DNA from 2 places in the Luteibacter aegosomaticola genome. Region 1 is predicted to be linked to the other one. Evidence: predicted binding sites of a transcription regulator. Region 1 holds the regulator's gene; the other holds the start of a gene.
The links. Region 1 encodes FliA, which starts transcription of late flagellar genes. Its sites were predicted from a motif close to TAAAGTTTNNCNNNCNNNGGCCGATAA; they were not measured.
Positions count from the first base shown of each region.

Region 2: the regulator FliA is predicted to act here: its motif matches at 8,038-8,064, upstream of L2Y96_RS20995 (methyl-accepting chemotaxis protein).

Region 1 is NZ_CP095741.1:3,715,163-3,729,793, forward strand. It holds gene L2Y96_RS16500 (translocation/assembly module TamB domain-containing protein) at 1-2,782, shown strand, start outside; gene L2Y96_RS16505 (hypothetical protein) at 2,906-3,142, shown strand; gene L2Y96_RS16510 (hypothetical protein) at 3,139-3,426, shown strand; gene L2Y96_RS16515 (DUF2802 domain-containing protein) at 3,440-3,868, opposite strand; gene L2Y96_RS16520 (chemotaxis protein CheW) at 3,938-4,387, opposite strand; gene L2Y96_RS16525 (hypothetical protein) at 4,384-4,965, opposite strand; gene L2Y96_RS16530 (ParA family protein) at 4,962-5,750, opposite strand; gene motD (flagellar motor protein MotD) at 5,750-6,637, opposite strand; gene L2Y96_RS16540 (flagellar motor protein) at 6,634-7,374, opposite strand; gene L2Y96_RS16545 (chemotaxis protein CheA) at 7,376-9,490, opposite strand; gene L2Y96_RS16550 (protein phosphatase CheZ) at 9,498-10,139, opposite strand; gene cheY (chemotaxis response regulator CheY) at 10,149-10,550, opposite strand; gene L2Y96_RS16560 (RNA polymerase sigma factor FliA) at 10,581-11,312, opposite strand; gene L2Y96_RS16565 (nucleotide-binding protein) at 11,309-12,184, opposite strand; gene flhF (flagellar biosynthesis GTPase FlhF) at 12,266-13,624, opposite strand; gene flhA (flagellar biosynthesis protein FlhA) at 13,725-14,631, opposite strand, start outside.
Region 2 is NZ_CP095741.1:4,667,788-4,682,418, forward strand. It holds gene L2Y96_RS20975 (MFS transporter) at 1-743, shown strand, start outside; gene L2Y96_RS20980 (membrane-bound PQQ-dependent dehydrogenase, glucose/quinate/shikimate family) at 969-3,428, opposite strand; gene L2Y96_RS20985 (AMP-binding protein) at 3,513-5,189, opposite strand; gene L2Y96_RS20990 (NmrA family NAD(P)-binding protein) at 5,378-6,220, opposite strand; gene L2Y96_RS20995 (methyl-accepting chemotaxis protein) at 6,331-8,001, opposite strand; gene L2Y96_RS21000 (alpha-L-rhamnosidase) at 8,103-10,649, opposite strand; gene L2Y96_RS21005 (DUF2501 domain-containing protein) at 10,759-11,271, shown strand; gene L2Y96_RS21010 (response regulator) at 11,311-13,251, opposite strand; cobalamin riboswitch at 13,455-13,669, shown strand; gene L2Y96_RS21015 (ribonucleoside-diphosphate reductase subunit alpha) at 13,833-14,631, shown strand, end outside.

The DNA of each region.
Region 1 (14,631 bases):
ACAGGTGAAGGGCTCGCTGACCGCAAAGGGCACGGTCGAGATCGCGGCCAACCCACTGACGGCGAACCTCGCCCTACAGTGGAAGGACGTGCTCATCCCCGAAAACGTGGCCGGCCAGGCGCTTGCGAGCGCGGGCAAGCTGACCTTCGAAGGTGGTGCGGAGAGCTATCATGCGTTGGGCGATGTCGATATCGGCCCGCCTGATCACATCGGCAAGTTCACACTCGATGTGAGCGGTAAGCCAGAAGCGATCGATATCCACACGCTTGAGCTCAAACAACCGAATGGCGACCTGGCAGCCAGCGGCAGCGTGACGTTGAAGCCAGGCATCGCCTGGAAGCTTGACGTCAAGGGCGACCGTTTCGATCCCGGCCAACTGCTGGCCGAGTGGGCTGGCGCGCTTAATCTTGATCTCTCCACCGAAGGCCATCTCGTCAACGACGAGCCGCTCGGTACGCTTGAGTTGCGCAAGCTCGACGGTACGCTGCGCCAGCGTCCGCTGCGTGGCAACGGCAAGCTCGAGCTGAAGCCGCACGAAGTGGTCAACGGCAAGCTCGACCTCGCTTCCGGTGGGAGCACCATCTCCCTCGATGCGAAGGGCGATACCGCCAACGATGCGCAGCTGAAGCTCGCCATCGCCTCGCTCGGCGATTGGCTTCCCGATGCCGGTGGCCGCATCCAGGGCACGGTCAACGCGAAGGGAAATGTGCCGAAGCTGGCGGTGAAGGCCGATATCCGCGGCAACGCCATCGTCTACGCGGGACAGAAGGTCGACGCACTTACCGTCAACGCGGATATCCCCGATATCAGCACGCCCGGCGGCAAGGCCGATATCGTGGCCACCGGCACGCACGCGGGTGGACTCGTGTTCGACCGCATCGCCATCAATGCCGATGGCAACCAGGACAAACACCAGCTATCGATCGATGCGCGCGGGCGTCCGCTGACGACCGACCTGAAGCTTTCGGGGTCTTACAAGGACAATGCCTGGAATGGGTCGTTGTCGGCGCTGAACATCACCTTCCAGGGCCTCCCGACCTTCCGCCTGCAGAACGCCAGCCAGCTGGCTTTCAAGGACGGCGCGATGAGCATGAGCGATCTCTGCCTCACGGCGGGTGATCCCCTACTCTGCGTGGCCGCTAAACAGGACAAGGCGGGCAACCTCGACGGCAACTACCGCCTGCGCCACGTACCGCTCGCCCTCATCATGACCGCGGCTGAAGCAGGCAGTACGCCGATCCGCGCGGATGGCATGCTCGAAGGCGATGGCAGCATCCGCCGCACTGCCGCCGGCGCCTTGTCCGGTCAGGCCAACATCACCTCCGCTCACGGCTCCATCGTGTACCCGGACCGCAGCGACCAGCCGCTGCTTGTCTACGACAACCTGGCGCTCAACGCGCAGCTCGCACCGGATAGCCAGCGAGCAACCCTCAATGCGACGTTCAACGACGGCGGCACGCTGGCGGGCAATGTCACGGTCAGCGGTGCCCAGCAGGCACTCGGCGGCAATGTCGCCCTTCACCTGAAGAATCTCTCGGTCATCGAACTCTTTACCACCGAACTGGATGCGGTGAAGGGTGGCCTCGATGCGAACTTCAACCTCGGTGGCACGGTGGCTGCGCCAGCCATCACCGGCCAGGCCCTGCTCGCCGGCTTTGCCACGGAAATCCCCAGCGCCGGCCTGAAGCTGCACGATGGCCGGATCAGTGTCAGCACGACCGATGCCGCCAACTACACCGTCGACGGCACGATCCGCTCGGGCGACGGCACGCTCGGTATCAAAGGCACGGCTGCGCTCGGTGCCGGCGCGCAGATGCGCCTGGGCATCGAAGGCTCGAAGTTCACCGCCGTCGATATTCCCGCCGCCAAGGCGGTTATCTCGCCGGACCTGACCATCGTGCAGGATGCCAAGGGCATGAATGTCACCGGCAAGGTCGGCGTCGACATGGCCGACGTGAACGTGGAGCGCCTGCCGGGCGCGGGTGCGACGAAGGCGTCATCGGATGTCGTCGTTGTTGACGACAAGGCGCAGGAGGCGGCGGCCGAAGCATCGCCGATCAGCGCCGACATCAGCGTCAATCTTGGCCAGAAGCTGCATCTCGTCGGGTTCGGCATCGATGGCCGTATTACCGGCGTGCTCGATGTGCGTGAGCGCCCGGGTCGCGCAACGACCGGCCAGGGACAGCTGACGGTCGATGGTACCTACAAGGCCTACGGCCAGGACCTGCGCATTGAATCCGGCCAACTGCTGTTTGCCAGCACGCCGATCGACAATCCGGGCCTGAACATCCGTGCCGCGCGTACCTTGAACCCCAACGCCACGATCGACGACGGCCAGAAGGTCGGCCTATATGTTTCGGGTACCGCACGCCGCCCCATCCTTACCGTGTTCTCGAACCCGGTCATGGAGCAGTCCGATGCCCTCTCCTATCTCGTCACCGGCAAGCCGCTGTCGCAGGTGAAGGGTGGCGAAGGCAACATGGTAGGTGCCGCCGCGCAAGCACTCGGTTCGGCAGCGGGTGACTTGCTCGCGAAGAGCGTGGGCTCACGCATCGGCGTCGACGATATCGGCGTCAGCAACAACGATGCCCTGGGCGGTACCTCGGCGTTCACCGTTGGCAAGTACCTCTCGCCGCGCCTTTACCTGAGCTACGGCGTCGGCCTGTTCGATCCGGGCCAGGTGATCACGCTGCGCTATCTCTTCAGCCACCGCTGGAACTTCGAAGCGCAGAACGCGACGGACTTCAGCCGGACGAGCCTCAACTACCGACTCGAACGATAGTAACGACCGGTGCGCGCCGGCTCGTCGCGCCCCGTGAGGACGACACGACTATCGTTCGGGGACTACAGACCGCCCCAGCCCCCCTGAGCCAAGCTATCCGCTCATTCACTGCGGAGGGCCGCCATGCTGGAAGTCGCGATCGTAGAAATCGAACAGGCACACCGGAAGGTAAGTGGTGTACCGGCTAGTTGCCATGCGAAGCGTATTGTCGCGGCCGCTGGCGGCGGCGCCCTGCTAGGCGCGGGCGGCCTGGCGGGTGGCCCGGTCATCGGTGTTCCCACCATGGCGCTTGGCGCGACAGCTGGCGCCGTACTCACCCTTCTGAACTGCGCTTACGACCTGAAGGAAGCACACCGATGATCCATGCGCTGAAGAACGTGCTGACTGCCGCCTGGCACAGCTACACGCGTCTGTTCGTTCCCATGTCAGCGGAGTACCGCTACTGGTTCAGGCTTACGATGTGCTGGTTCACTCCGCTGCTGATCGCGCACCAACTGATGATGTCTGCGTGGCTCGATCCGGAGGGTATAACCCAACGCATCCTCATCAGCCGCATCGTGATCGGTATCGCCGTAGGCATCGCGTCCAGCATCGTCGGCTGGCTCGCCTGCCGCGCTGCGTGGGTCCTGCGGTCGCAGCGCTAACTGCGGCGCCGGCTTATCGCGCGGCGTGCAGACGATGAAGCAGTTCGGCTTCGGTCAGGGAGATACCGCAGGTATCGGCGATATCCTGCGGCGTTGCCCCCTGTCGCGCGAGGCGCTGCGCGAGGGCCAGGGCGCGGTCACTCGCCGCCCCGGGCTCTGACGCGGCCGACGCGACAGGTGCGCGGCGGACCTGGTCTTCAATATCCCCGAGGCGATTTTCCAGCCGGCGCAACATGCTGGCCAGCTGGTCTGGCTGGATGCCTGGGCTAAGGGCCGCGGGCGCCGGGTCAGCCTCGACATCGACGGCCACCGGCGACGCTTCGACCGCCGGCTTCACTACCGGTGCGGGCAGGCGCCCCACGCGGCGGAACAACAGCAGAAGGCCGATGAGGTTTAGGACGGCGAGTGCGATCAGCACGTAACCAAGGATGGCGGCGTTCATGCGGGTGTGGGCTCCGGGGTTGCGCGGACACGGTAGCGCATTGGGGGCAGCCCCACTAGGCCATTGCCTTTATGCCCGGCAGAGGCGAGGAACGTCGACCAGGGCGATGAAGCCGTCGTCGCGGGTGATCACGCCGCTGACGGGATCGTCGCGGCGCGTGGCGCGGCCCGGCGGGGGCGGTGCCACTTCCGCGGGGTCGAACTGGAGCATTTCGCCAATGGTGTCGATGCGCAGCCCCACCGTCGTGCCTTCGGCATCGAACACGATGACGCGCTGGGCATCCTGCTCATCCGCTTCAACCACGCCATCGAGGCCAAAGCGGCGGCGGCCATCGAGCACCGGCACGATCTGGCCGCGCAGGTTCACGATACCCAGCACGTCGGAGGGCGAACCCGGGACCGGTGTGATATCGCCCGGCCGGATCACTTCGCGCACCGTACCCAATGACACGGCGTAACGCTGGCCCTTAAGGCCGAATTCGAGCCAGAGGTCCCGGCCTTCGTGTTTCACATCACTCACGGGCCAAGCTCCTGTTCCAGCCATGCAATGAGGGCGGCGGTGCCGATGACACCACAGCGCGGTTCTTTGGACATGCCCGCGAGCCAGGGGCGCGTAGCCGCACCGTCCCGCCAAAGCACGCTTTCTGGATCGATCTCCACCGGTTCGTCGGTGACCTCGCAGGCCAGCGCCCAGCGACGATCGCCCAGCAAGACCAGGGTCGGGGCGTGCGCGCCAGCCATTTCGGGTGAAAGGATGGCCGCGAGATCGGCCACCCGCGCTTCACCACTCGGATGGCGCCAGCGGCCCAGGCAAATCGGGTTTGATGAATTCGGTGCACTCAGCGGCGGCATCGGCAGCATGTGCGTGATATCCGCCATGGAAACGGCGACCTTGACCCCTGCAGCCACGCACAGGAGATAGCGCGAAGGCGATGGCGCCACTTCTGGCAGCACCGCGGGAGGAGGCGAGCTCCACGTCTCGATCGCGACGACCTTCACCTGTGCGGGCGCGGCTACCGCGATCACGGGCGCCGGGGTCAGCAGCTCAGCGAGGTAGTCGGCGACGATTTGCTCGGCGTCGTTCATGTTGCCGATCACGCCGCAGCGTCCGTAACAGACGTGGACGACTTCGCGAGTAGTTCCGCGAGAAGCTGGCGGTAGGCCGCCCCGCCACGGCGAGACGCGGGCCATGACGCGAGTGGCACACCCGCAGCACTTGCTTCGCGAATCTGCGTGTCGGTGGGAATCACCGCCTCGCTGACGATATCGCCGTACTGTTCACGCAGCTGCGCCAGGCAGGCGCGCGATGCGTGGGTACGGGCATCGAACAACGTGGGCACGATCGTGCGCGGCATGGGCTTGCCACGCGAACGCTCGATCATGGAAAGGCTGCGCAACATGCGCTCCAACCCAGCCAGGGCGAGCGCCTCGGTCTGCGTGGGGACGAGCAGGCGATCGCTCGCCGCCAGCGCGTTCACCATCAACACGCCGAGTGTCGGCGGGCAATCGAGCAATACGTGGTCGAAATCAGAGGCTAGCTCAGCCAGGGCCGAGCTCAGCACGAGCCCCATGCCGGGCTTGGTTCCGAGGTGGCGATCGAGCGTGATCATGGCGGCGGATGCCGGTAGCACGCTCAGGCGATCCCACTTCGTGGCATGGACCAACGTACCTACGGGTAGCGGGTTGCCGCTCACGCCAAACAGATCGTAGACGCTGCCGTGGGCCCCACCTTCGACGCCGATATAACCCGAAAGCGATGCATGCGGGTCCACGTCGACCAGCAGCGTGCGCTTGCCGTCGGCCGCAAGCATGCTGCCCAGCGACATGGCCGTCGTCGTCTTGCCAACGCCGCCCTTCTGGTTGGAGATAGCCCACACGTGCATCAGGGAGCCGCCCCCTGCGGTGCCAGCGGCGAGGGCGAATCCTTGTCACTCATCACCACGATCACGACACGGCGATTGCGGTTACGGCCATCGTCCGTCGCGTTCGACACGGACGGGCGGAACTCGCCCCAACCCATGATGCCGACGCGATGCGGATCGACGCCCTGCTCCGTAAGCAGGCGCGCGACCGTGGCGGCGCGCGCGGCGGATAGCTCCCAGTTGGAAGGGAACGTGGACGTCGCAATCGGTGTGTTGTCGGTATACCCCTCGACGCGCATGCCATTCGGGAACGGCGCGAGGATACCCGCGAGCTTGCGGATCACATCTACCGCCGCCGGCTGCAGCTTCGCCACGCCAACGGGGAACAGGATATCGGTACGCACTTCGATTTCGAGCCAGTCGGGCGTCTGACGCACGCTCACCAGGCTCTTGTCGATCAGCGGCTTCATCGCGCGCTTCACTTCATCGGAGATCTGGGTGAGGCTGGCTTGTTCCACCTTGCCAACCGTGGCGTTATCCGCGGGCGCGGTCTGCTTCATGTCACCAGGCTGCCGCTCGGCAGCCGCGCCTTCGTGGCCCGGCAACGGCAGGTTGCGCGGCGGCAACGGCACATCGATCTTGGCGATCGGGCTGGCCGTGGGCGAGCGCTTATCGTTAGGCAATGGCACCTGGGTGGCGGGCGCATTGTCGCGAATGGGTTCGATCACCTTGCCGGTGCCGTTGAACGCCTCGTTGATCGAAGCCGCCATCACACGGAACTTGGTCTCGTTCACAGCCGACACCGCGTACATCACGACGAAAAGCGCCAGCAACAACGTGATCAGGTCACCATAGGGGATGGCCCAACGCTCGTGGTTGATGTGCTCTTCGTGGTGGCGGCGCTTCACTGCAGGAACCCTTGCAGCTTGCTCTCAATGTGGCGCGGGTTATCGCCCTGCGCGATCGAGACGAGGCCTTCGACGAGGATCTCGCGCATCTGCGAGCGCTGGCGGGCCAGGCCTTTCAGGCGCGCAGCCATCGGCAATGCCAGCAGGTTGGCGAGGCCAATGCCGTAGATCGTGGCAACGAAGGCCGCAGCGATGCCGTGGCCCAGCTTGCTCGGATCGGCGAGGTTCTGCATGACGGCCATGAGGCCCATCACAGCACCGATGATGCCCATGGTGGGTGAATACGCGCCCGCGTTCTCGAAGACTTTGGCAGCCTCGATATCGATGTGCTCGCGGGTGAAAACTTCCACTTCGAGCACGGAGCGCATCGCATCCGGCTCGGTGCCGTCCACCAAAAGCTGAAGCCCCTTCTTGATGAAGGGGTCTTGTTCGCGTTCGATCGCGGGCTCCAGGCCAAGCAGGCCCGTGCGTCGGGAAATCTCGCTCCAGCCGACGATGCGGCTGACGAGATTCTCCGATTCGATATCCGGTGGCCGGTAGACCCAGGGCAGCATGGCCCACGCACGCTTGAGCACCGGGCCGGGCGTTTGCACGAGCAAGGCGGCAAACGTGCCGAGGAAAACGATGACGAAGGCCGCCGGGTTCCACAGGGCGTCGAGGCTCGAGCCCTTGAGGATGGTTCCCACGATGATGACCACGAAGGCCAGGATCGTGCCGACGACACTCACGATATCCATATCAGACAGCCATCCTCAGGCTGGGCAGCACCTGGCCGCTGTCATCGGCCAGGCCCGCAAGATCGAGGACGAGCGAAATACGGCCGTCGCCAGTAATCGTGGCACCGGCCACGCCGGGCACGTGCTTGAGGAACGGGCCGAGCGGCTTGGCCATGACATCTTCGCGGCCGAGCACTTCATCGACCAGGCAGCCGAGCGTCTGGTGGCCGATCTGTACGACGACCACGTGCCCGCCCCTACCCTTCGCGCCAGCCCAGTTGCCCAGATCGGCGAGCGGCAGCGCGCGCTGGCGGTGGGCGGCCACGACGCGGCCATCCAGCTCCTGCACCTGGCCTTCGGCCAGTTCAAAGACTTCGGCGACGTTCGACATCGGCAGGCTCAGCAAGCGGTTGCCCACGCGCACCATGAGCACGCGCAGGATCGCGAGCGTCAACGGCACCGAGAGGCGCACCGTACTGCCGTGACCGACCCGCGAATCGATCGACAGAGTACCGCCAAGTTCGACGATCTTGGTCTTGACCACGTCCATGCCGACGCCGCGGCCGGAAATATCCGAGACCTGGCTGGCGGTGGAGAAGCCCGGACGGAACACGATCTCGTAACACTCACGCTCGTCGAGACGGGCGGCCTGCTCTTCATCCATCAGGCCCTTTTCCACCGCCTTGCGGCGCAGGACCTCGGGATCCATGCCCTTGCCGTCGTCGGTGACGGTAATGACGATGCGATCGCCGTACTGGCCTGCGGCGAGGCGCACCGTGCCCAGGCGTGCCTTGCCCGCGGCCTGGCGCACTTCAGGCATTTCGATGCCGTGGTCGACCGAATTGCGCAGCAGGTGCACCAGCGGATCGGCCAGGGCCTCCACGACGGTGCGGTCGATATCGGTTTCCTCGCCCTCGGTAACCAGTTCGATCTCCTTGCCCAGCTGGCGGGCGAGATCGCGGACGATGCGGGGGAAACGGGAGAAGAGCTTGCCGACCGGCTGCATGCGCATGCGCAGGACGGCGTTCTGCAGGTCTTCGGCGACGCGCTCGAGTTCACCGATGGCGCGTTCCATCGGGTCGTTCGTGCCGCGCGGAGCCAGGTTGGTCAGACGGTTGCGGACGAGCACCAGCTCACCGGCGGCATCGACCAGACTATCGAGGCGGTGGGTGTCGACGCGGACCGTGGTTTCAGCAGCTGCGGCGGGCTGGCGCTTTTCTGCGGAGGCCGGGGCCGGTTTGGCCTTGGTTGCGGCGGGTGTTGGGGCGGCAGCGGCGATCTGCGGGGCGGCCGGTGCCGTGGGGGCTTCGGCTTCGGGGGTCGCGAGCGAGCTCGCTCCTACAACAGCGGGGGCCGGTGCGGGGGCGGAGGGCTCGGTTGTCGTTCCGCCGCTGGGGGCGCCGGTGCCGTAGAGCTGGTCGAGCAGCGCTTCGAATTCGTCGTCGCTGATGGTGTTGCTTTCGGGCGCGGCGGCGACGGGCTCCGGCGCGGCTTCGACCATCGGTGCGACGGGAGCGTCGCCAGCGCCCGGCGCACCCGTGCCGTAGAGCGAATCGAGCAGCGACTCGAACTCGTCATCGGAAATGGTGCCCGTGGTGGCGGGTGCCGGTGCGCGCTCGGTACGCGCGGCGTCCAGCATCGCCTCGAATTCGTCTTCGATGGGATCGTAGGGCTTGCTGACGGCCGGTGCTGGCGCGGCGGCTTTGGGCGCACTGACCGGCACGGCGAGTGCCACCGGTGCCGCCGATGCGGCCCGGCCGGGCACGACGAGGCGATCGAGCAACGAACGCGGTGCGGGCTCAGCCTGCACTCCTGCATCCGCGGCACGCATCATGTCGTTCAGCAGGTCGAGCGACTCCAGCAACGCGTCCATCAGGGCCGCATTGAGCACGATGGCGCCATTACGCGCCTCGTTCAGGAGATCTTCCGCGCGGTGGCACAGTTCCACCATGGCGTTCAGGCCAAGGAAGCCCGCACCGCCCTTTACGGTATGGAACGCACGGAACACCGCGTTCAGGAGCTCGCTATCTTCCGGCGAGGCCTCGAGATCCACGAGCTGTTCGCCCAGGGTCTCGAGCAGTTCGCGGGCCTCGATCAGGAAGACGTTGAGCAGCTCGTTGTCCAGCTCCACGCTCATGGCGGGCTCAGAAACCGAATTCGCTGAGGAGGCGATCCACTTCGTCCTGGCTGACCTTGTCGGCGGCCGGTGCGTTCGCACCTGCCAGGGAACCGGTCAGGCGCACCAGCTCCACGAGCGACGATTCCACCTTGGCCATGAAGGATTCGACCTGGGCGACGCGCTGGCCGGAGAGATCCTGCCAGGACTGTGCCTCAACCATTTCGCCGAAGCCGATATCGCAGTTCTGCGCGAAATCGCCGACGCGTACCGCGAGCGACGTGGCGTTGGCGGCAAAGGCCGGATCGGCATGGTCGAGTACAAGCAGCTCATCGGCCTGCTTCGCCAGCGACTGAGCCTGCGGGCGCAGCTTCTCGCTGAAATCGAGCGTGCGGTGCGCGGCGGTGGCGCTCATCTCGAGCACATCGCGCAGGTGCTTGCGCGCGTCGCTCATGGTGCCCGGCACGCCATCGCTGGAAATATCCGACGCCAGGCGGCGGGCGGATTCATGCAGGTCGCGGGCCAGATGGCCCAGCGCGAGGAACAGGTGCTGTTCGCGGCTGCGCAGGAGCTTGTCGAGCGCCTGTTCGAAGGCGGCGCTGTCGTCGGCGTCGAGAAGCTCGCGCAGCTCGGGAGCCACGTCCTGGCTAGCGGTAATCGTCGTATTCATGTCAGTCCCTTAGCCCGCTGCCGCGGCGAGTCGTTCGAAGATCTTGTCGAGCTTTTCCTTCAGCGTCACGGCCGTGAACGGCTTCACGACGTAACCATTCACGCCGCTCTGCGCGGCCGCGATGATCTGGTCGCGATTGTTCTCGGCGGTGACCATAAGCACCGGCAGGGATTTGAGGCTGGCATCCGCACGGATGGCACGCAGCAGGTCGATGCCGGTCATGTTCGGCATGTTCCAGTCGGTGACCACCAGGTCGATGGGCTGCGAGCGCAGGAGCGCCAGCGCCGCATTGCCATCTTCCGCTTCCTGGATGAGCGTGTTGGTAAAACCAAGCTCCACCAGGAGGTTGCGGACGATACGCCGCATGGTGGAGAAATCGTCCACCACGAGGATTTTCATGTTCTTGTCCAAAGCGTTCTCCGCCTTACAGCCGCGTCGTTCTTAGTGTTTGTCTTTCCAACCCGACATGCGTGCCCGGAGACGGATCAAGGCCTGGCCATGGATCTGGCACACCCGCGATTCGCTTACTCCCAACACCGCACCGATTTCCTTCAGGTTGAGTTCTTCATCGTAGTACAGCGACATCACCAGCTTTTCGCGCTCGGGTAGCCCCTCGATCGAATCGGCCAGCGCATGGCGCAAACCGTCCTGTTCGAACAGACCATCCGGGCCCGCGGCGTTCGGGTCGGCCACATCGATCGCGGAACCTTCGTCGCCTTCCGGCGCCGTCAGGCTCAACAACCGCGCACTCGCCGCGTCCGCCAGGATCTGGTTGTATTCCATGGCATCGATGCCCAGACGCTTCATCACTTCCACGTCGTCGGCGTCGCCGCCTGTCTCATTTTCGATCTGCCTCGTTACCTCAGCCACCTCGCGCAATTTCCTGTGGACGCTGCGCGGGGTCCAATCCGTCTTGCGCAGTTCATCCAGCATGGCGCCACGTATGCGGATACCCGCATAGGTTTCGAAGCTGGCCGCGCGAGTCGGCGAATAATTCCTTGCCGCCTCAAGCAAACCGATCATCCCGGCCTGCATAAGGTCGTTCGCATCGACGCTGGGCGGCAGGCGGCCCATCAGGTGATAGGCGATCCGGCGCACCAGCGGCGCGTGCGTTTTCACCAGTTGATCGGCCGGAACCTTAGTAATTTCAAGGTATTCGCTCGCGACACTCACAACGGCAGCCCTCCCCCCACGTGCTCACGCCCGGCAAAAAAGCCGATGCGACCCTGTCCACGGGGTTCGGGTTCACCCCATGTATCGACCGACCTGGCCAAATTCTTGAATCCGACTGCCGAACGGCTGCTGGGCCATGCATCGACCACCGCCGACTGGCGGCGGATCGCCTGGCGCAGGTACTCGTCGTGCGGCACCATGCCCATGAAATCGAGGGAGACATCGAGGAAACGGTTGGTCACCCGCGAAAGCTTCTCGAACAGCTGGCGGCCTTCCTGCGCGTGGCGGACCATGTTGGCCACGATACGGAAACGGTTCACCGCGAACTCTCGCGACAGAACCTTGATGAGTGCGTAGGCATCGGTGAGCGAGGCCGGCTCGTCGCAGACCACGACCACCACCTCGTCCGACGCGGCGGCAAACATCGACACGCTGTCGGAGATGCCGGCGGCGGTATCGACGATGAGGTACTCGGGAGCCAGCGGGTAGTCGTCAAACGCGCGGATGACGGCAGCATGCTCAATGTTGGGCAGCTGGGCCATGCGGCGTGTGCCGGACGTGGCCGGGATGACCTTCAGGCCGTGGGCCGCCTGGAGGATCAGGTCCTCGATGCCGCAGGCGCCTTCCAGCATGTGGCCCAGATGGCGCGTCGGCTGAAGGCCGAGCAGCACATCGATGTTGGCCATGCCCAGATCGGCATCGAGCAGCAGGACATCACGGCCACCCATGGCCAGGGCCATGCCGAGGTTCACGGCCACCGTGGTCTTGCCGACGCCGCCCTTGCCACCCGCGATCGCGATGCTGCGCGTGGGCCTGCGGTCGGCGAGCCAGTTAAGACTGGCGGCCTGGGAGTTGTCGACGGGTGTGGTCATGAAGGAATTCACTGCCGAATAAGAGGTTGCGGTTGCGGTTGCGGTTGCGGTTGCCTGGGTCACGTTCGTCGGATCCTGCGATTACGCCATGGCCGTGGTGGATGGCGCAAAGCCGAAACGATCGGCAAGTATGGCGTCATCGGGCTCGTCGTTGCGCTGCTTGAGCATCTGGGCTGCCAGGCAGACCAGTTTGCGCGCGTCGGCGGAGGCGATGTCCTCAGGCACGCGCTGGCCATCCGTGGTGTAGTCGAGCGGCATTCCGTGCCGGATAAGGGCCGAGAGCGCGCCGCCCAGGAGCGGCGTCTCGTCGAGTTTGGTCAGGATGGCGCTCTGCGGCTTCAGCGGCGCGTAGGCGCGCATGGCGCTATCGATGGCCTGGGCCTGCGCGTTGGCCGCGACGACCAGGCACACGCGCACATCGGCCATGGCACGCAGCGTCTCGAACTGCTGCTGTAGCTTCGGATCGTTGCCAGCGAGGCCGGCCGTATCGATCAGTACCGTGTGCTTACCGCGCAGCTGCAGCAGGACGTTGCGCAGGCTCTGCGCATCGTGTGCGTTGTACACGCGCACGCCGAGCAGGCGGCCGTAGTGTTCGAGCTGGGCGCCGGCACCGATGCGGTACTGGTCGGCGCTGATCAGCGCGACGTTCGAAGCACCGTGGCGCAGCACCGCACGGGCGGCGAGCTTGGCGATGCTGGTGGTCTTGCCGACGCCGGTAGTACCCACGAAGGCGGTGATGCCGCCGCCGACGGTGTCGAAGTTGCGGCCACTCGTACGGATGTTGCGCGAGAGGATGCCCAGCGGCAGGTAACGCGCCTGCTCGGCCGTCATGTTGTCGGGCAGCTCGGCGCACAGGGCACGCGCCACGTCGCCATCGATACCCAGGCGGGTCATCTCGCGCAGCACGCGCGCCTGCAGCGGCTGCTGGCGGTCCTTCTGGTTCCAGGCCAGCGCCGAGAGCTGCACTTCCAGCATCTCGCGCAGGTTGTTGATCTCGGCACGCATGCCGTTCACGGCGGCGTCGTTCTGCGGCGCGGAGACCGTGGCGGCACGCACCACGTCGGCAACGCTCGCAGCGAGTGCGGCGGACGACTGGCGTTGCGGCGCGTTCGGGCTGGCCGGCGCGGCCTTCGTGGCACGCTCGACAGCGGCGGCGGTCGCGGCACGGGCCTGGTCGACCCGCGCGACACGCTCGGCTTCGCGGAGATCACGCTGGTCACGCGTAGCACGGATGGATTCGAGCTTCTCTTCAGCGGTGGGCGGCTCGTAAGCGAAGCCGGCCTCGCGCACCAGCGCCTCGTCGTAATCGAGCGCGGCGATGATTTCGATACCGTCGTCCATCCGGCGCGTGGACAGGATCACCGCGTCGGGGCCCTGCTCATCACGCACCTGGCGCATCGCCTGGCGCATGTCGGGGGCAACGAATCGTTTGATTTTCATGCGTTCGATCCTGTCTTCGTCGATCGGCGCCCCGCTTGCCCGGGCCGCCACCTTGTTCTGTCACGTCCGCCGGAGCAAATCCCCGAGCGGTGTCTCATTCCTATCGTCCCAGGGCCGTCACCAGCTTGACGCGGCGATTGTCCGGAACCTCGTTGTACGCAAGTACATGCAGGTTTTGGGCCACATGACGTGTAAAGCGTGAAAGCCACGGACGAAGTGCGGGGGAGACCAGCAAAACGGCCGGTTCGCCTGCCGCTTCCTGGCGGCGGGCGGCATCGGCGACATTCTTCTGCAGGCGATCAGCCAGGCCCGGCTCGACCGCCGCGCCAGCGGGACCACCACCCTGCAGGGACTGGAGCAGGATCTGCTCCAGTTCCGGTGCCAAAGTAATGACGGGCACTTCGGTACCGAGGCCGGCGATTTCCTGGACGATCTGGCGACCGAGGCCGACGCGCACGGCGGCAGCGAGTACACCCGGGTCTTGGCTCTGCCCCGCGTTCTCCGCCAGCGATTCGACGATGCCGCGGAAGTTGCGGATGGGCACGCGCTCGGCGAGCAGGTTCTGCAGCACCTTGACCACGGCGCCCAGCGACAGGCGCTTCGGCACCAGGTCTTCCACCAGCTTGGGCGTCTGCTGGGCCAGGCGGTCGAGCAGCTGCTGCACATCCTGATGGCCGATGAGCTCGTGGGCGTGGTTCTGCAGGATGTGCGAAAGATGGGTCGCGATCACGGTGGCCGGATCGACCACGGTGTAGCCCAGGGTCTGGGCGTGTTCGCGCAGGCCCGGCTCGATCCACACGGCGTCGAGGCCGAAAGCGGGGTCACGCGTGGCAATACCGTTGATGGTGCCGTGCACGCGGCCCGGATCGATCGCGAGCATGCGCTCGGTATGGATCTCGGCCTCGCCCATGGGCACGCCCATCAGCGAGATGCGGTAGCCGTGCGGGGCAAGGTCGAGGTTGTCACGGATGTGCACCGACGGCACCAGGAAACCCAGCTCCTGCGAG
Region 2 (14,631 bases), 950 kb from region 1:
AGGCACTGGGCCCGCTCGCTGCCGCCGTCGTCGTCGTGCGCTGGGGCCAGTCGAGCCTGGGCTTCTTCGCGCTGCTTGCACTGCTCTCCTGCGCCATCCTGTGGAACGTTGGCCAGTGGTACAAGCACCACGGCCTGCCGCGGCTGCACGCTTCGCATGCCGCGCACAAGGAAACCGCCCCGCCGGCACGCGATGCCACGCGCGGTATCAGCGTACTGCTCGCGCTGATCTTCTCGAAGTATGTGTACCTGGCCAGCCTGACCAGCTACTTCACGTTCTACCTGATCCACAAGTTCAACGTGTCGGTGGAAACCGCGCAGCTGCACCTGTTCGTGTTCCTCGGCGCCGTCGCCGTCGGCACGATCGTCGGCGGCCCCATCGGCGATCGCTTCGGCCGCAAGAAGGTCATCTGGTTCTCGATCCTGGGCACGTTGCCGTTCACGCTGCTGCTGCCGCATGCGAGCCTGTTCTGGACCGCGCCGCTCACCGTCGCGATCGGCCTGATCCTCGCGTCGGCATTCCCGGCGATCGTGGTGTTCGCGCAGGAGCTCGTGCCGGGCAAGGTGGGGATGATCTCCGGCTTGTTCTTTGGCTTTTCGTTCGGCATGGGCGGCATTGGTGCCGCAGTGCTTGGCGAGCTCGCTGATCATTACGGCATCGAGTTCGTTTACCAGATCTGCGCGTACCTGCCGTTGATCGGGTTGCTCGCGGCGTTCTTGCCTAACCCCAAGCGGCAAAGCTGATCGCATGGTAGGAGCCCACCCTGTGGGCGACGCCTTTCGCGAAGTAGGAGCCCACCCTGTGGGCGACGCCTTTCGCGAAGTAGGAGCCCACCCTGTGGGCGACATCTTTCGCGAAGTAGGAGCCCACCCTGTGGGCGACATCTTTCGCGGAAGAGCTGCAGACCCTGTGGCGGCGGTACGAAAGGCGGCGCCCACAGGGTGGGCTCCTACAACGGTAGCGTGCGGCTATTTGGGTAGCGCATATGCGATGACCCAATCGCCCTGCTTGGTGCCGAGCGAGCCATGCCCACCGGCCACCACCAGGATGTACTGGTTGCCCTTGCTGTCGGCATAGCTCATCGGCGTGGCCTGGCCACCTGCGGGGAGGCGCGCTTCCCATAGCTTCCTGCCGGTACGCACATCGTAGGCACGCAGGTAGTAGTCCAGCGTGCCACTCAGGAAGGTGAGCCCGCCCGCTGTCGTCACCATGCCGCCGAGGCTTGGCACACCCAAGGGCATCGGGATCGGTAGCGGTGCGCTATCCACGATCGTGCCGTTGCGGTGCTTCCACAGCACCTTACCGCTGCGCAGATCGACGCCTGCGACATAACCCCACGGCGGTGCCTGGCACGGAATACCCAGCGGCGAGAGGAATGCCGCCAGCTCGATGCCATACGGAATGCCCTTCGCCTGCTTGATACCCTCGGTTTCGCTCTTGGGTTCGCTCACTTCCATCTTGTCGAGCTGTTCTTTCGGAATCAGCCGCGACTGGAAAGCCATGTAACTTGGATTCGCGAGCAGCAACTGGCGCGTGGGATCCACCGAGATGCCACCCCAGTCGAAGACGCCGAAGTTACCCGGGTATACCAGCGAGCCCTGCAACGACGGCGGCGTATACATCCCGTCGTAACGCAGCGAGCGGAAGCGCACGCGACACCACAACATATCGAACGGCGTGGTCCCCCACATATCGGCTTCGCGCAGATCGGGGGGCGCCATGTTCACGTCCGACATCGGCTGGGTGGCCGCCGTGTGATCGCCCGCTACGGCACCTTGTGGCCGCGGCACTTCGCGAATGGGGAAGATCGGTGCGCCATCGCGACGATCCAGCACGTAGATGCTGCCCTGCTTCGTCGATGCGAGCACCGCTGGCTTCACGCCGTTATCCGTCGTGATATCCACCAGCGTGGGCTGCCCACCGACATCCATATCCCAGATGTCGTGGTGGGTGAACTGGTAGTTCCATTTCACCTTGCCGGTGGCGATATCCAGCGCGACGAGACCCGCGCCATATTTTTCGGACGTTGCCGTACGGCCGCCCGCGAACTGATCCGGTGTCTGGTTGCCCATCGGCAGGTACAACATGCCGAGGTTTTCATCGACGCTGAAGACCGACCACATGTTCGGCGAGTTACGCGTATACGTGCCATCCGGGGCGATGGGCGCCGTATCGTCAGGGCGGCCCGGATCCCAGTTCCACACGAGATGGCCGTCGTGCACGTCATAGGCGCGGATCACGCCGGAGGGTTCGTCGGTGGATTCGTTGTCGGTGACATGGCCGCCAATGATCACGAGGTCTTTGGTGACCGCCGGCGGCGAAGTGGAGTAGTAGCCACCCGGCGTGAACGAACCGATGTTCGCGCGCAGGTTCACCGTGCCGTGGTCGCCGAAGTCGTCGCATACCTGGCCGTTATCGGCATTGATCGCGATGAGGCGCGCATCAGCCGTGGGCAGGAACAGGCGGCGCGGGCACGTCCCTGCCGCCAGTACGTTCGCGGGCAGCGGTGCCGTGGAGGCCGGTGCCGGTGCGCCCGGCGCCGTCGTGGCCGGTGCAGGGATGAGCGCGGCGGCGTAGCGCGCATCGTCGTGGTACGACACGCCGCGGCAGGTCATGTGCTCCCAGTGCTTGAAGCCCACCGGACTCTGGATCTTCGGATCGAACTCCCAGCGCTTCGTACCCGTGGCGGCATCCACCGCGATCACCCGGCTATGCGGCGTGCACAGGTACACGGTGTCGCCAATCTTGAGTGGGGTGTTTTCCGAGGTGGTTTCGGTCGGATCATCGGGCCCGGGCAGGTCGCCGGTCTGCAACTTCCACGCGACCTGAAGCTGGGCCACGTTATCGGGCGTGATCTGCTTCAGCGGCGAGTAGCGCTGGCCCCACGGCGAACCACCGTAATCCGTCCAGTCGCCATCGGCCCGCGCGGCACGATCGCCTTGCGGGCCCGACACATCGTCCATCGATAGTTCGCCGGCCACGTCCGGCACCGGACGGAACACGCCCACCAGGCCAACGATCGCAACGACGAGCAACCCGAGGAAAAGGAAGCCACCACCCGTGCCGCGCGCAGTAGCAAGGTAGGGATCGCGGCTCAAGCCCCGCCGTGGCCAGGGCAGCCATAACCACAAGCCGAGCACGAACCAGACATCGAGGCGTGGCAGCAACTGCCACCAGTCGAACCCCACCTCCCATACGGCCCAGCCAGCACTCGCCAGGAGGAACAACGTGTAGAGCGGAATCGAGAGGCGGGCGCGGAACAGCATGAGTACCGCGACCAGCAGGAGCAGTGCGCCGGACACCGCAAAATAAAGCGATCCACCTTCGTTGATCAGGCGGATGCCACCCAGCAACATGGCGACGCCAGCTAGCGCAAGGATGAAGGCGGAGAACAGCGTGGCGGGATGAAAACGACGGACCCTGATCACTGGAAACCTCCCTTGCGACGGGTACTCCCCCTGTCTCAAAGAGTGTGATTTCCAGCGTGAAGCTCTAGTGCAGGACTGAGCCGCTCAGGCCGCGGCGTTTCCGGCCAGTTCGGCCTCCATGGTCTGCCGCATCAGGTATTTCTGCACCTTGCCGGTCACCGTCATGGGGAAGCTTTCCACGAAGCGCACGTAGTGTGGCACCTTGAAATACGCGAGATGCCGGCGGCAGTAATCCTGGATGCCCGCTTCGGTGACATGGGCGCCATCGCGCAAGCGGACCCACGCGCACACCTGTTCGCCGAAACGCTCGTCAGCCACGCCGAACACCTGGACGTCCTGGATATCCGGGTGCCCGTAAAGGAACTCCTCGATCTCGCGCGGATAGATGTTCTCGCCACCTCGGATGATCATGTCCTTGAGGCGGCCGACGATGGTGCAGTAGCCCTCGTCATCGACGACGGCAAGGTCGCCTGTGTGCATCCACCGCGCTTCGTCCAGCGCGGCTCGTGTATTGGCGTCATCGTTCCAATAGCCGCGCATCACCGAATAGCCGCGCGTGAGCAGTTCGCCGGTAGTGCCACGAGGCACGACACGGCCGGCCTCATCCACGATCTTCACTTCCACATGCGGATGCACGCGGCCCACGGTGGAGACGCGGCGCTCCAGCGGATCATCGACGACGGTCTGGAAGCTCACCGGGCTGGTTTCCGTCATGCCATAAGCGATGGTCACCTCGGCCATGTTCATATCGCGCACGACGCGCCGCATGACTTCGATCGGGCACGGCGAGCCCGCCATGATGCCGGTGCGCAAACTGCTGAGATCGAACTCGCGGAAGCGCGGGTGTTCGAGTTCGGCGATGAACATCGTGGGCACGCCGTGCAAGCCGGTGCAGCGTTCTTCGGCGACGGTCTCGAGCGTGGCCAACGCGTCGAAGCCCTCGCCGGGAATCACCATGCAGGCGCCGTGGGTTACGCAGGCCAGGTTGCCCAGGACCATGCCGAAGCAGTGGTAGAAAGGCACGGGGATGCACAGCCGGTCTTCTTCGGTGAGCCGCATGGCCTCACCGATGAAGAAGCCATTGTTGACGATGTTGTGGTGGGTGAGGGTCGCACCCTTCGGTGCACCGGTCGTACCCGAGGTGAACTGGATATTCACCGGATCATCGAAACCGAGTTCTTCCTCGACCGCCGCCAGACGGGCGCGCGCAGCCTCGTCCGCGGTGACGTCGGCCCAGCGGCGCGTACCGGGTGCCACCTCGTCATCGAGGAGGATGACGTGGCGCAGGTCGGGAAGCGCGGCCGCGCGCAGGCCGCCGGGTTCCGCCTGCGCGAGCTCGGGCGCCAGGCCCGCGAGGATATCGAGGTAGCGCGAGGTCTTGAATGCACGGGGCAGGATCAAGGCACGGCAGCCGACCTTGTTCAACGAATACGCCAGTTCGTGCGAGCGATAAGCGGGGTTGATGTTCACCAGGATGAGGCCCGCCTTGGGCGCCGCGAACTGCGCGACCACCCACTCGGCACGGTTGGGCGCCCAGATGCCAACGCGGTCGCCGGGGGCGAGGCCAAGTGCCAGCAGGCCGGCCGCGATGCGCTCCACTTCGGCGTGGAAGGCGCGGTACGTCCAGCGCACGCCTTGCTGGCGTACGACGAGTGCGGGGCGCTCCGGCCACGTCGCGGTGATGCGATCGAGCAGCGCGCCGACGGTCTCGCCCAGGAGCGGCGTGGCGCTGGCGCCGTTGACGTAGCTGGGCGTGGGCATCGGGCGATCCTCGAGAATGTAACCCCGAGGTTAGCCAATCCCACGGTAGGAGCCCACCCTGTGGGCAACATCCTTCGCGACACCGGTAGGAGCCCACCCTGTGGGCGACGCCGTTCGCGATAGCGCTGCAGGGCCTGTTGCGGTGAGGCGAAAGATGTCGCCCACAGGGTGGGCTCCTACCGGGGGCGTCAGGCGCGGGTTGTCAGGCTGGCGATGACCTCATCCAAACCGGTCTCGCCCTTCAACGAGCCGGCACCGAAATCGATCCACCCTTCGTTGAATCCGTCGACCATCCGCATGCGCGGGCCCGGGTTCTGCATGCCCTGTTCGCGGAAGCGCGGCTCCCAGGTCTCGCGCGGCACCGGTCGAACGACAACGTCGCGGTTCAACGCCTTGGCCAGCGCGGCGGCGATATCGTTCGGGCTCACCCGCACCGGGCCTTCGAGTTCGACCACGCGCACGCCATCCCACGATTCGCCCAGGAGCTTCGCGGCGAGCCGGCCGATGTCCTTCGTGGCGACCATCGCGATACGGCGGTCAAGCGGCACGAGATAGCTATCGATCGTGCCCGTCTCGCGTGCCTGCGCCACGTCCCACTGGCTGTTTTCCATGAACCAGCCCGCTCGCAGGAAGGCCACCGGCATCGGCAGGGCGCCGAGCACCTTCTCCATCCGGCCAAGCTGCGAAAGCAGGTTCTCATGCGGCGCATCGGCACCGATCGTAGAGAGCACCACCACGCGCCCGGGCTGGGCAGCGAGCAGCGCGTCGCGGATGGACATGATCGTGCGCTCCGACTCGGGGAAGCCCGGGGAAGGATCGAACAGCGGAGGCAGCAGGATGAAGACAGCCTCGGCACCCTCGAAAGCGCGGGTCAACGCGGGCGTGTCGTCGAGTTCGGCGATCGCCGAGTGCTCGAAACGCTCGGCTTTGGCGGCATCGCGCACGACGGCGCGAAAAGGCTGGCCCGCGGCACGCAGCGCCTCGGCTAGCGAGGCGCCGACCTGGCCGGTGATACCGGTGATGGCAAACATGGTGTGGCTCCGTCATGGGGAAAGGACGGAGCACAGGGTAGGCGTTGGCCATCCGTGACTGAAGCGACGCAGGCTCAGCTCATTGATGACGAAACGTCACGACTAGCCGATCAGGCGAACTCGGCCCACGCGCCGGCGTCGGCCGCCTTCTTCTTCGTTTCGCCAAAACGCAGATCCTGCGCGGCCGGCGGGGCAACCTCCACCGGCTTGCCACCATCCACCGTAAAGAACGCCACCTGGTCGCGCAGCGACTGGGCCTGGTCCTGCATGGACTTCGCGGCGGCCGCGGCCTCTTCGACCAGTGCAGCGTTCTCCTGCGTCACCTGGTCGATCTGCGCGATGGCGATATTCACCTGATCCACGCCGGCTGATTGCTCCGAGCTGGCCGCCGCGATCTCGGCGACGATATCGGTCACCTTCTTCACGCTGCCAACGATATCGCGCAGCGCGTCCGCCGAACGGCCGACGAGCTCCGCACCGGCTTCCACACGCTCGCCGCTTTCGATGATCAGCGCCTTGATCTCCTTCGATGCCGCTGCACTCGATTGCGCGAGGCGGCGCACTTCGCTGGCCACCACGGCAAAGCCGCGGCCCTGCTCACCGGCACGCGCCGCTTCCACGGCCGCGTTCAGTGCCAGCAGGTTCGTCTGGAAGGCGATCTCGTCGATCATGCCGACGATGTCCGTAATGCGGCGGCTCGAATCACCGATGTCGCGCATCGCGTCCATCGCCTTGGCCACCACGTCACCACCCCGCTCCGCTTCGCCGCGCGCGTGGCGCGAGAGGCGATCGGCGGCGGTAGCGTTCTCGGCGTTCTGCTTGACGGTCGCCGTCATCTCTTCCATCGACGCCGCGGTCTCTTCCAGGCTGGAGGCCTGCTCCTGCGTGCGCTGCGAGAGGTCATCGTTACCGCGGGCGATTTCCCCCGCCGTGGTGGAGACGACGTGCGCGCCCTGCTGCACCTCGGCCACGATGGAAGCCAGCGTGCCGCGCATGCGCTCAAGCGCACCGAGCAGGCTTTCCGGTGCCACGTCGGCGGCGCCTTCGTTGCGCAGGTCGCCGCCGGCAATGCGGCTGGCGATGCGCTGTGCTTCGTTCGGTTCGCCACCGATCGTGGCGCGGATGCTGCGCATGGAGAACCAGACGACGAACAGCGCCAGCGCAGCGATAAGCCCCGACTTCCACAGGTCGCGCAGCAATTGCTGGCGGAATGCCTGGTCGATATCGGTGAAGTACGCACCGGAAATGAAGTGCAGGTCCCACGGCTGGTACAGCGCGGAGTAGCTGATCTTGTCGCGTAGTTCGTTGGTCTTCGGCATCACCTGCGTGTAGCGGGTGAACCCGTGGCCGTCCTTTGCGTCCGCATCGCGCATGGCGGTGTAGTGATGGAAGCCGTGGCCATCGGCGTCCCCGCCGACGTTCTTGCCGATCTCGTCGTGGCGCAGCGGGTGCAGGCGCATGATCAAACCAGAGTCGATCGCGAACACGTAGCCGTTGTTGCCATCCCAACGCATGGCTTCGATATCGCGCAAGGCGCCGACGCGCGCTTCGGCATCGCTCATCTCGCCTTTTTCCGCGCGGGCGTGGAACGCATCCGCCACGGCGGTAGCCGCCATCACGTGCTGCGCCAGCGCGTGCTCGAGCGAACGCATCTGCGCATCGCGGCTTTCGATGGCCGACATCACGACCTGGCCGACCAGGCCCAGCACCACGATGGACATCACCATCCACACCCGCGTGTTCAGCGTGGTGCGGCCAAACCAGTTCATTACAGCCGACATGCGACGTTCGCCCTCAAGAATTGCCCCGTAAGCGCTTTATCGGCAAAAGCGGGAAGGCCTTGATGGCGTTTGCGTGACAACTTGCGAACGATATTTCAGGCTCAGTCGAGCGTGAGACGGTGGCTCCCGGGACCCACCGTCGTGGCCGCCTTGCCGGGCAGGCCCACCTCCGCTTCGGTACCCACGGGCACCTGCACATCCACCTCCACCTGAGCACCGGCCTTGCGCCAAGCCACGGACGCCTCACCGTAGGGGGTCATCACCGCTGCGGACGCGTGGTCGAGGAAGTCCGTAAATGCGGGGTGCACGCCGATCCGCCGCCAGCCCGGCGCCAGCGGCCGCAGGCCCGCCACGTCCTCGAACAGCCAGTCGTCCACGGTGCCGAGGAAATAGTGCCCCCGCGAGCGCGAGGCGAGCTTCCAGTGCTCCCAAAGGCTGGTCGCGCCGTTGGCCCGCCAGAAGCCCCAGCTCGGGAAGCTCACCTGGTTGGCGATCGCCCAGGCCTCGTCGGCATGGCCGGTCGCGGTGAGCACGGGCAGGATCAATTTGGTCGCGAGGGCGCCGGTATCCAGGTGATCGCCGCGCGCCTTCGCATCCGCGGCGACACTGGCCGCCACGCGTTCGCGGAGCTCGGCAGGCACGAGGCCGAAGCCGAGCGCCAGCAGGTTGTGCGCCTGGCGGTAACCCTGGTCGCCCTCTCCCTGGTAGATCGCCTTGTCGCGATCAAGGAAGCGTGCGTTGAACGCGTCGCGGACGGCATCGGCCATCGCGTCGAAGCGTGCGGCCTCTGCCGGCTTGCCCGCGAGCCGCTGCATGTCGGCGACCACGCGCTCCATCCGGTAAAGGTAAGCCGTGGCGGCGATGCGCTTGTCTTCGGGCGCATTCTCGCCGGACGGATCCGTTTCCGGGCTCACCCAGTCGCCTAGTTCGGTATTAGCGATGCCACCGGGGGAACGCGCGTGTTCCATGGCGACGTAGCGAGCCATGCCTTCAAGGTGTTCGTCGATCGGCGCGCGATCGCCCGTCTGCTGATAGAGCGCCCACGGTACGAAGACATACGCCGAGTGCCAGGTGGGCGCATGTACATCGAGAGCCCAACCCGCGTTGGGCGCGGTGACCAGCGGCGCGCCATCGGCGCCGCGGGTGTCGGCGATATCGCGTTCCCACTTGGTGAACATGGCCGCGGCGTCGAAGTTACGCAGGAACATGTCGACGCCAAGCATGCCATCACCGGTCCAGCCGTTCTTCTCGTACATCGGCGTGTCGGTGGGGATGCTGTAGAGATTGTTGAGCATGGTGTCCACCGTGGCACGGTGAATCCAGTTGAGCAGGTCGTTCGCGCTGTCGAACCGGCCCGTCACGGCCACATCGTTATGCACGACGGCAGCCTTCAGCGCCGCCAGCGACGGCTTGCCCGGCCAACCGTCCACCTGCACATAGCGGAAGCCCTTGTACGAGAAACGGCTATGCCACTGCGTACGCCCTTTGCCGAGGGTCAGGTGGTCGGTCTGGAAGCCGTGCTTGAAGTAGTGGTGTTCGTCGCGCGCATCGACCGTGCCATCGGGCAGCAGCTTTTCGCCATAGCGCGCGGTGATCACGGTGCCGGCAGGGCCTTCGACATCGAAATCGGCCCAGCCTGCGATGACGCGCGGAAAGGCGAAGACGAACGTGCCTGGCTTCGGTTCGGTGACGGCGGTGGCGTTGAGCACCTGGGTGACGCGAATCGGTGGCTCGATCTGCGCCACGAGGCGCCCGGACGGGGCCGGCAGAACGGCCGCTGGCGCCCACTGCGATGGCGCGGCGGCGCGAGCGTCGTAGTCTTCGCCACCGTACAGGTCATCCAGCCGCGTCGGGCCATCGGCAAGCGACCAACGCGTATCCGTCGGGATGCGTTCGGTCCGGCCATCAGCGTAGCGGATGACCAGGACGGCACGCATGCGCGGCTGGCCATGCCATGGCGCACGCTCCCAATGCCACACGTTGGGATTGGTCATGCCGTAGAAGCCACGCCCAAGTTCGGCACCGAGCGTGTGATCGCCGGGTGCCAGGTCGATGTCGGTGGCGGTGACCTCCACGCGTTTCGCGTAGTCGGTGAAGCCCGGCGACAGCACCGCATTGCTGGTGGGGTGGCCGTCCACCTGCATGGCCGCGTAGCCACCGCCCGCCACGTAGAGCGTCGCGCGCTGCACGCCGTTATCCACATGGAACGGGCGGCGCAACACAGGCGCGGGCAGGCTCGCCGCATCGGCCTTGCCTATCCACTGCGCACCACCCCAACCCGCGTCATCAAGCGCGGTGCCAAACGCGCCATCGCCGCTAGCGGCACCTTCGGTGGTGCGCACCGAGACGTGCCACGCATAGCGTTCGCCGGGCGTCAGCGCCGGGCCACCGTAAGGCACATCGAACGACTGCGCACTGCTGACGTCGCCGCTATCCCACACGGGTTTGCCATCGCGGCTGACCCGGATCCGGTAACCCTGCTGGGCTGTCCCGTTCTTTTCGGCATGGATCACCCAGCCGAACCGGGGTTTCGCCACATCCACATAGAGCGGTGCGTCCACGCGTTCGACGCGGAGGCGCTCGAGCGTAGCGGCAGGGGCGAGCGAGGGCACGATCAGCAGTGCGCAGAACAGGGCACGTGGTGGCAAGGCGTGGCATCCCGGGGGCAAGGCATGAAGCCTCGAGCATACCCGCATACATCCGTCTAACGCGTGCGGGGCTACACAGTACGCACCCAAGCCATCCGGAGCCATCGTCATGAAGACCCGTATCGCCGGCCTCACCCTGGGCCTCGCCATCGCCAGTACCGCTGCCTATGCCGGACAGTTGGATAAGCTCGGCGGCCTGATGGGCGGATCGGGGGGCGGCCTTACCTCCGGCAGCGCCAGCAATGCCGCAGGCATCATCCAGTACTGCGTGAACAACAACTACCTCGGCGGTGATTCGGGCGCGTCGGGTGTGAAGGACAAGCTACTCGGTAGCCTGTCGGGTGACCAGAACGCTTCGAATACCGATGCCGGCGGCTCGTCGGGCAGCAACCTGCTCGGGTCGCTGGGCGGCAAGTCGAAGAAGAACAGTTCCACGAGCGCAGACCCGACCAAGGACAAAGGTTACCTGGATGGGGCCAAGGGATTGCTGACGACGGGGGACGGCAAGCAGATGAGCCTCACTGGAGGAAACAGCAGCGATCCGTCCGACATGAAGGGCAAGCTGGTGCACAAGGCCTGCGATGCCGTTCTGAAGCAGGGTAAGAAGATGGCTGGTCTCTGAGGTAAACGGGGATCGCGCGCAAGCGCGCTCCCCGGCCCCTCAACCCCGCGTAATCCGCCCGATCGCTTCGGTCAGGTCCGCTACACCGTACGGCTTCACGATCACCGCCGTGCGCGCGTCGCGGACCACGCCGTTGGCCGTCTGGTCGCCGGTGGCGAACAGCACGGGTAGCTCCGGGCGTCCTTCGCGCATGCGCTCGGCCACTTCCACGCCGCTCATGCCCGGCAGGCCCACGTCGGCCAACAACACGTCGATGGTTTCGCTGGTGTGCACGCGGATCGCTTCGTTGCCATCGCCGGCTTCGAACACCGTATGCCCCCGGCTCTCGAGCATCTCGGCGATGCTCATGCGGATCAGCGCATCATCTTCCACCACGAGCACACGCAGCGATTGCGGCGGCTGTGGCGCAGGTACCGAAGGCGCGGGCGAGTTCGCCGGTATGCGTGGCGCCACCGGTGCACGTTGCGCCAGCACGTGGCGTACGCGGCGGGCGAGCGCCTCGCGGGTGTAAGGCTTACTGAGCAACTCCACGCCTTCATCCAGGCGCCCGCCATGCACGATGGCGTTTTCGGTATAGCCCGAGGTGAACAACACAGCCATGCCGGGCTGGCGTTCCGTGGCCTTGCGCGCCAGGTCGGTACTGCGCAGGGGGCCCGGCATCACCACGTCGGTAAACAGCAGGTCGATGGCGATGCCGCTATCGATGATGGACAAGGCGCTTTCCGCATCGCGCGCCTTCAGCACGCGGTAGCCCAGGTCGGCCAGCATGGTCACGACGGTCTCGCGGACCTCGTCGTCATCCTCAGCCACCAGCACGGTCTCGTCGCCGCCACGCATGGCGCCTTCTTCCAGCGCGACCAGCCGGTCTTCGCTCTGCGTCGAACGCGGCAGGTAGATCTTCACCGTGGTGCCGTGGCCAGGCTCGCTGTAGATCTTCACGTGGCCGCCGGACTGCTTCACGAAACCGTACACCATGGACAGGCCGAGGCCCGTGCCCTGGCCCTCCGGCTTGGTGGTGAAGAACGGCTCGAACACCTGTGCCAGCACTTCCGGCGTGATGCCCGAGCCCGTGTCGGTCACGGCCAGCATCACGTACTGGCCGGCCTTCAGGTCACCGTGGGACTTGGCGTACGCCTCATCGAGCAGCGCATTGCCCGCTTCGATGGTGAGCTTGCCCTGCCCGGCCATCGCGTCGCGCGCGTTGATCGCGAGGTTGAGCAGCGCGTTTTCGACGTTGCCAACATCGACCAGCGTGTTCCACAGTCCACCCGCGATCACGGTTTCGACATCGACGGCTTCGCCCAGCGCGCGGCGCAGCAGGTCATCCATGTCGCGGACGAAGCGGCCAATGTTGACCACCTTCGGCGCCAGCGGCTGGCGGCGGCCGAAGGCGAGCAACTGGGCAGCCAGGCGGGAACCACGCGTGACACCGGCCATGGCATTGGCCACGCGGCGCTCCGCCCGAGGGTTGCCGGCCACGTCGGCGACCAGGAGCTGGAGGTTGCCGCTGATGACCTGAAGCAGGTTGTTGAAATCGTGTGCGACGCCACCGGTGAGCTTGCCGATGGCATCCATCTTCTGTGCCTGGCGCAGCTGTTCCTGGGTGATGTCGAGGAACCGGTCGGAACCAAGCCAGGCCTGGTCGCTGCCGGCCAGGCGGAAGGTCGCGAGAATCACACCGTCCCCGGCAGTGGCCGAACGCCAGGTTTCGAACGAGAGTCCCCAGGCCTGCCCATCGGCACCGGTGACATCCAGGTCGCGGACACCACGGGCACCGATCGTGGGCAGCAGTGCCTCGATGGCAGCCCGGCCCGCCGGATCCCAGAACGCCAGGAAGTCGCTGCCCTGCAACCGGGCGCGAGCCCAGGCATTGGCCTGCAGCGTGCCGCCGGTAACGGTCAGCGCGACGAGGCCGAAGGGCACCGCGTCAAGCGATTGGTTGAGCAGTGCGTGATCCTGCAGCGCGAACGTCGATGGCATCTAACCGGGGCTGTTATGGAACGGGCCCGAATCTTAGCGTTGGGGGCGGATACCTTATGTGTACGCGATCTTCACATTGGTATAGAAGCGTTTGGTTAAGGCTTGGCCAGACCACTTTGGAACGTTTCCTGCCAACTCATTGAAGCGACAGCGCATTGGAAAAATTCCCCTATATCTTGTGTTGACCTACCCTCCCCCCAGCTATATCGTGTGTCCCGCTGGTGTCCGAGGCGGCGCGACTGCCCGTCGGAACTAATAGGGAATCCGGTGTGAATCCGGAACTGCCCCGCAGCGGTAAGTGGAAACGATCCCGTTCAATGCACTGGCTCGATGAGGAGCTGGGAAGCGGCGGGTAGGCCGGGTGCGAAAGCCCCCACGTCCACGAAGTCCGAAGACCTGCCAGCGCCCGCGGCCCAGAAGGCCCCGGTGAGTGGTGACGGCTTCCGCGGGGAAGCGCGTCGTGGACCGAAGCCCCCCTGCGCGGCTTCGTCCCCGGCCTTTTCCCGTTTGCCTAGCCATAGCGAGCCCCGTTTCGTGGGAACGGGAGTCTGGACCAGGCCTTGGGGCACAGAATGACGACGATGGATTCCGCAGCGCGCGAGCGCACCGAGACGGCCGACGCGGCCGCGACCCCCACCAACAATAATGAGAAGGCCCCCGCAGCGGGCTACAAGCAGGACGCCCCGCCGGCGTTCGCCCTGACCCCTCCGCACAACCCCGGCCAGATGCGCGTCAAGAAGCGCAACGGCGGCCAGGAAACCGTGGACGTGAACAAGATCGTGCGCGCGGTGACTCGCAGCGCCGATGGCCTGTTCTCGGTGGATCCGATGCGCGTGGCGCTGAAGACCATCGGCGGCCTGTACGACGGTGCCACCACCCAGGAACTCGACCAGCTCTCGATCCGTACCGCCGCCGCGCTCACCGCGGAAGAGCCGGAATACGGCCAGCTGGCAGCACGCCTGCTCTCGGCCTTCGTCGATAAGGAAGTGAGCGGCCAGGAAATCCAGTCGTTCTCGCAGTCGATCAACATCGGCGCCGAGCTCGGCATCCTCAACGAGCGCCTGCGTTCGTTCGTGCAGGCCAATGCGCGCAAGCTCAACGACGCCATCGACCTGAACGCCTCGCGTCGCTTCGAATACTTCGGCCTGCGCACGGTGTACGACCGTTACCTGCTGCGCCACCCGACCAAGCGCCACGTCATCGAGACGCCGCAGTACTTCTTCATGCGCATTGCCTGCGCGCTCGGTGGTAACGACGTCGCCGAGACGCTCGAGCTGTACCGCATGCTTTCGTCGCTGGAATACCTGGCCAGCTCGCCGACCCTGTTCAACGCCGGCACGGCGCACGAACAGCTCTCGTCGTGCTTCCTGCTCGATTCGC